One region of the Vibrio gazogenes genome, then DNA from elsewhere that is predicted to be linked to it. Evidence: predicted binding sites of a transcription regulator. Region 1 holds the regulator's gene; the other holds the start of a gene.
What was found. The regulator PurR, encoded in region 1, represses purine synthesis genes. The targets are predictions, from matches to a motif close to TNANGNAAACGTTTNCNTNA.

Region 1 (3,431 bases):
TTTTGCTCATTTGGTTGAAGCTGCCTCTGATTTCTTTCTGATGCCCTCTGAGTTTGAAGCGTGTGGATTAAACCAGATTTATAGCATGGCTTATGGCACGTTGCCGATTGTCCGAGAGGTTGGTGGACTGAAAGATACTGTTTTTGATTATGACCACTTTCCCGATAAAGCGACAGGGTTCAGTTTTACTGAACCGACACCGGAAGCATTACTCATTTGTATGCAACGTGCATTACTGTTCTATTTGCAGCAGCCAGAGAAAAAGTTAGCGATACAACTGCGGGCGATGGAGCAAGATTTTCGTTGGGAAGAGTCTGCTCAGCAGTATGTCCAAATGTACGAAGCTGCATTGATGGGCTACTCGCATACGAATTGATTTTTATTCTATTGAGAAAATGATTGAGTAAAAAAAGCACCGTTAACGGTGCTTTTTTATTCCGGCTCGACGAGCAAACGGGAGTTGTATACTTCGGGAAATGTATACGATAGTAAAAAGCTTATTCAACAAATTAAATTTGCCGAGCTAGCTCGTCGCGTCTTGCCTGAGAAATCACAGACCAATGTTTTCCTTCAATCGCACCTTCTAATGCCCATAGGAGCTCTAGTGGTGGTTGTGTAGCGGGATGAGAGCTCAAAATCGCTTTATATGCGCTGAGAGAACCTTTTTGATGAAGCTCTTCAACTGAATTAATCCCTGCTTTACGTAGCATGCGTTCAGTTGCTAAGCGAAGGTTAGGCAGATCTTTCAAGCGTTTCGGTTTTGTCTCTACATGGGTCGTTTTTTCATTTTTTGCATTCAAATAGGCTTGTTTTGCAATATTGAAAATCGTGTCCGCATCATTCCAATAGTCTGCGGGCAGTGCAAAATATTTAGTCACAACAGGAAACCCACGTTTTGTATACACATAAGGTTCAAAACCTTTTGCTTTAAATGTTTCCAGTGAGTGACTGTCCGCCCGTATATGTAGTTTGTTTTGAACGACAAGTGCAAACATGATGTCGTTGACGAAAATACCAAACCCGCCGAACATTGAGCGTGATTTGACACGGCCTAGTTGTTCAAAAAGCCGCATTGAATCTCTAAGAATTGGTTTATCCATGCTTTTACGTCTCGGTGTATTTTTAAATGAATACGCCACCAAAGTCAGGTCCGAGAATGTAGCAAAAGAATGCAGAAGATATGTTAACAGAACGTCAAATGATTGACGAACATGAAATGCATTTTTGCCATCGGTAACCCCGCTACCTATCATTTTCATGGTTTAGGCCGGAGGCTTTGCGTCCCATCTTTTCAGATGGTTTGCCCTGTGCGTGACACTTTTCCAGTACGGAATTATGAAGTAAGTATGCTAATAACCACTCCACAATGTGTGATTCTAGTCCAATTAATAAAGGTTATCAATAGAAAGAAAGTGGTTGGAGGAATGACCACCCTCCAACGAAATGTAAAATTAATGTTATTTTTTATTTAAATCTTTTACGGTATTGCGTTCCACAATTTCAGGATGCATTTCAAACGTGCGGCGCTCATGCTCTTTACTTTTGATCCGTTCCAATAAGATTTCAAAAGCGTTTTTCCCGACCCGACGTTTCGGTTGGTGAATCGTTGTCAGTGGCGGAGAAAAATATTCAGAGATCTCAATATTGTCGTAACCGATCACCGAGATATCCTCAGGAATCTTGATGCCTCTTTGTTGTAAGCGACTTATGAGTCCTAAAGCCATCGTGTCATTGAAGCAAAAAACAGCAGTGGGCTGTTCATCCATCGCAATAATTTTATCAGCAGCCAAAACTGCTGTATCACATTCGAAGTTACCTTCTAGTATCCAGTTTTCATTCGGGGTCAAACCAGCTTCTGCCATGGCTCTGTAAAACCCTTGAATCCGTTCCTGACAAGCCGCTTTTGATAAATGTCCACTCAGACAAGCAATATCGCGGTGACCTTTATCAATCAGATACTTAGTTGCAAGGTAGCCGCCTTCTTCTGAGTTATCGATGATTTTGTCGGCTTGTGAGCTTTCAGGCCCCCAGTCCATAATGACTTTGGGAATATCACTATAGGTTTCGAGCATTTCCAGAAGCTCGGCAGTCAGGTCAGAACACATGACTAACATGCCATCGACCCGTTTTTCAGCCAGCATCCGGATGTAGTCGCGTTGCTTTTCGTATAAGCCACCGGTATTACATAAGATGAGCGTGTAGCCTTGTCGGTAACAATAACTTTCAACACCATCGATGACTTCAGAGAAGAAGGGGTTGGTCGACTGAGTTACTAACATGCCGATTGTACGCGTTGAGTTACACTTCAAACTCCGAGCCACAGCACTTGGTGCATAGTTCAGAGTTTTCACGGCTTCCATGACTTTTTCTTGAGTCGTTTCTGCCACAAATCGAGTTTTGTTAATTACATGTGAAACAGTTGTTGTTGAAACTCCCGCCAAGCGGGCAACGTCTTTTATCGTAGCCATAGGTATTGTCCTGTCGCTTATGCTGAAGATCCAGCAATCCGGAGCAAATCACAATTGAATGTTTAGTTATGAAGATTTTATCTATTTGTATAATCGGATAACCCGCACAGAAATGACATTCCGAGGTTATTCTGCGATAAGGACAAAAACCGCTAAATTTAGCGGTTTTTGTCTAGGGGCTGTTGACCTTTCGTGATGGTTTTTGCAGCAATTTGTCGTGCATTTAGTCAAGGCAGGTCATGTGAAGTGTAGCGATCTACATGAACCATGACCTAACGCTGGATAAATGAGCGACAAATGCTGCCCAAAGGGTTCATCTGAACGTGTCTTGCTCTTTGTTACGGGTCATTTGCTTAGGATAGCTAAGCGGCATGCCCCGCGCCGCGATCAATACCCGTTCAGATTGAACAAAATTCAACCACGAAAGGTCAACAGCCCCTAGTATAGAATATGCTTTAACCGCGAATTTTAGACTGCCGATTCAGTAATAGCAATCAAAATGAAGCACTCGTTCCACTCAACGGCTGAATCCAGACCGTAAGTCTTGATTCACATGCAGAGATAACATCATGCTACCGCTCTTGTTTTAACGGTTTTTCGACGGTCGCTTCCTGATTAGCAACCCAGTTTTTCAAATAGCGCCAAAACCTTCCCAACGTTTCATACCAATATTTTTCTGTCTGCTCGAGATAAATCGCCTTAGGGGCATATTTTATCCACGGTTGCGCTATATTTTTATAGGACAGGTAGTTGGTCGGTGCCGGGATCGGAGTTAGTCCGGCTGATTGAAATTCATGCAACGCACGATCCATATGACTGGCAGAGGTGACGAGCACTAATTTTCGCGATCCGACAAAACTCGCGGCTAACTGGGCTTCTTCCCAAGTATCTCTGGCACTTTCCAGTAACACAATATCTGATTTTGCCACACCGAGTGATAAGGCTACTCTTGCCAGCATTCGG
Region 2 (3,431 bases), 800 kb from region 1:
ATCAAATAATAAGATTTCCTGCCCTGTTTGCATTCTCAGTACACGTCCGACATGACCGGCCGCATCTTCGCTTAATGTCACCAGACGAGCGGGGGAGATTTTCTCCGGATGATAAATACGGGGCATTCTCATAAATTTTCCTAAATCAACATTTCCTGAACCGGACTTTTTCTCAATCGATTTTTTCTCAGACAATTTTCTCTAAACCGACTTTCTTTAAACCGATCTGTGAACAGGATGGTTCTCAACAAGCTTCCCATCAATCCAAGCTTCCTATCAATCAAGGCCTGTCGCTTTTATTGGGTATAAGATGGGCGCTGCAAACTGAAATTACAAGAGGGATCATTGAAAACAAAAGGGAAAAACCTCGTTTGTCATTCATATCCGGTGCCATTATATCTCAGTGGCTGGTGGCATTGTGTACAACGATAGATGACTTGCTGACGCTGTACTTTCCGGTGACGACGAATCGACAACGAAAATTGCTGACATTGGCAATGGTATGCGAAGGTTTCTCCGGCTACGGAACGTGTATCAAATTGGTGGGTTGTCTGAGGGGGCAAACTGAAAACCTGTGTCATCACCGATTGCCATTCTGAACCGTGTGGTCTTACTCGTCCATATAGGTGGTGAACCAGCAAGTGAGCTATCTCGTGAGGAATCACTTGTTGTAAAAACTCGCTTTGATTTTCAACCAGCAGCACCGGGTTCAGACGGATTTCCCAGCGATGACAATAAGCTTTTCCGGCCGCTTTACCACGCAGTTGATAGCTAAGACTTGGTTGCGGGAAGGGGTGTTGAAAGTAGTGCGATGCTTGCTCAATACAAGACAAGATCCGAGCGGTGACTTGGGTATGAAGTTCAGCTGATATTGGTGAGGCTGACACGTTGTTCTACCTTATCTGTTTGGCTCTTCTTTTCGGTTAAAAGCAATTTTTAGCTCACAGCAAATTTGTATGAAACTGATTGCATTTAATGATGCAATCCAAGTTATTTATCATGTCGGTTTCTGTATATAGAAGCAAGCCCTCCGAGTGGAGGGCTATGAATTCAAGATAATGCTGTTGATGAACAGGCTGACTTATTTGAGGCCGGCGAAGTCCCGTAGTAATGCAGCTTTATCGGTTGCTTCCCATGGGAATTCATTTCGACCGAAGTGACCATAAGCAGCAGTCTTTTTATAGATCGGCTGAAGCAGATTCAACATTTCCTGAAGTCCGTATGGACGAAGGTCGAAGAACTGACGAACGGCTTCAATGATGATATCGTGTGCAACTTTTTCTGTGCCGAATGTTTCAATCATGATTGAGGTCGGATCCGCAACACCAATCGCGTAAGATAGTTGAATCTCACAACGATCAGCCAGACCGGCTGCAACGATGTTTTTGGCAACATAACGCGCTGCGTAGGCGGCTGAACGGTCAACTTTAGATGGATCTTTTCCGGAGAAGGCACCGCCACCGTGACGTGCTGCACCACCGTATGTATCAACGATGATCTTCCGACCAGTCAGACCACAGTCACCCATTGGACCACCGATAACAAAACGACCGGTAGGGTTGATAAAGTATTTGGTTTCTTTGTTTAACCATTCAGCTGGCAGCGTCGGTTTGATGATCTCTTCCATCACCGCTTCTCTCAATGACTCGGTTGAAATGGAGTCACTGTGTTGCGTGGATAATACCACGGCATCGATTCCGGCAATTTTGCCGTCGTTATATTGGAAAGTTACCTGAGATTTTGCATCCGGACGTAACCATGGCAGTGTGCCGTTTTTACGCACTTCTGACTGACGTTGAACCAAGCGGTGAGCGTAAGTGATCGGGGCTGGCATCAGGACATCAGTTTCGTTGGTTGCATAACCGAACATAATACCTTGGTCACCGGCGCCTTGTTCTTTCGGGTCGGCGCGATCGACACCTTGATTAATATCCGGAGACTGTTTGCCGATGGTATTTAAAACTGCGCAAGAGTCCGCATCGAATCCCATATCTGAATGGGTATAGCCAATTTCACGAACAGTGGTTCGGGTTAATTCTTCAATATCTACCCAAGCTGATGTCGTGATTTCGCCACCAACCATGACCATGCCTGTTTTGACATAGGTTTCACAGGCAACACGCGCTTTTGGGTCTTGTTCTAAAATCGCATCAAGTACGGCATCGGAAATTTGATCGGCAATTTTATCAGGATGTCCTTCTGATACGGATTCAGAAGTAAACAGATGCTTTGTCATGAGAACTCCACTCAGATGATGAGCAAGTCGTACTGAACACTTACTCGAAATTATTTGCAAACAAGCGCTAAACGCAAGAGATGTTTTTACATCTAGACGTCTATTCTATTCTGCGTCAATGGAATTACAAGCTTTTTTTTTTATGATTAATAAACATCATGATGCTTATTGGAAATGACAGTGTTTTTCATTTCGGGAAAATAACCGATAAATCTGCGATAGATCGCGCACTTATCGGCACAGTAAATCGATTGCGCCAAGTAAAGGGCTTTGCGACAATATAGTGCTTTTTTTAATATGGTATTTTGCAAATACGGTGTTATTTCGTCGTAATCTACATTCATTTTTTGCTTTATGACTTTCAGGAGCTGACATGTCTTCCCAAAAACGTCTCGCGAATGCAATCCGCGCTTTAAGTATGGATGGTGTTCAACAAGCCAACTCAGGTCACCCCGGCGCCCCGATGGGGATGGCGGATATCGCTGAAGTGCTGTGGCGCTCTCACCTGAACCACAATCCACAAAACCCGAATTGGGCTGACCGCGACCGTTTCGTGCTCTCTAACGGCCACGGCTCGATGCTGATTTATTCACTGTTGCATTTGACGGGGTATGATCTGTCGATTGACGACCTGAAGAACTTCCGTCAGTTGCATTCGAAAACACCGGGCCACCCGGAGTACGGTTATGCACCGGGCATTGAAACCACAACCGGGCCACTCGGACAAGGCATCACCAACGCGGTTGGTATGGCAATTGCGGAGAAAGCGCTCGCCGCGCAGTTTAACCGTGACCAGCATAATATCGTTGACCATCACACTTATGCTTTCCTCGGTGATGGCTGTTTGATGGAAGGGATTTCTCATGAAGCGTGCTCTTTGGCCGGTACTTTGGGTCTGGGCAAGCTGATTGCGTTTTGGGATGACAACGGCATTTCGATTGACGGTGATGTGGACGGTTGGTTCACAGATGACACGGCGAAACGCTTTGAAGCGTACGGCTGGCATGTTATTCCGGCGGTAGACGGACATGATGCTGCGGCGATTGAAGCGGCGATTACCGCAGCCAAAGCGGAAACGTCACGTCCGACATTGATTTGTACCAAAACTGTGATTGGTTTTGGCTCACCCAACAAATCCGGCTCTCATGATTGCCACGGCGCACCACTGGGTGCGGATGAAATCAAAGCAACACGT

Region 2: metK (methionine adenosyltransferase) is a predicted target of PurR. The motif match lies at 2,476-2,495, and genes of this name have one in related genera.

Annotation. Positions count from the first base shown of each region.
Region 1 covers NZ_CP092587.1:2,120,939-2,124,369, reverse strand. The annotation lists gene glgA (glycogen synthase GlgA) at 1-376, shown strand, start outside; gene MKS89_RS09380 (TfoX/Sxy family DNA transformation protein) at 510-1,100, opposite strand; cyclic di-GMP riboswitch class I at 1,230-1,315, opposite strand; gene purR (HTH-type transcriptional repressor PurR) at 1,458-2,468, opposite strand; gene elyC (envelope biogenesis factor ElyC) at 3,041-3,431, opposite strand, start outside.
Region 2 covers NZ_CP092587.1:2,920,423-2,923,853, reverse strand. The annotation lists gene rsmE (16S rRNA (uracil(1498)-N(3))-methyltransferase) at 1-132, opposite strand, end outside; gene MKS89_RS13025 (SprT family zinc-dependent metalloprotease) at 375-887, opposite strand; gene metK (methionine adenosyltransferase) at 1,082-2,236, opposite strand; gene tkt (transketolase) at 2,610-3,431, shown strand, end outside.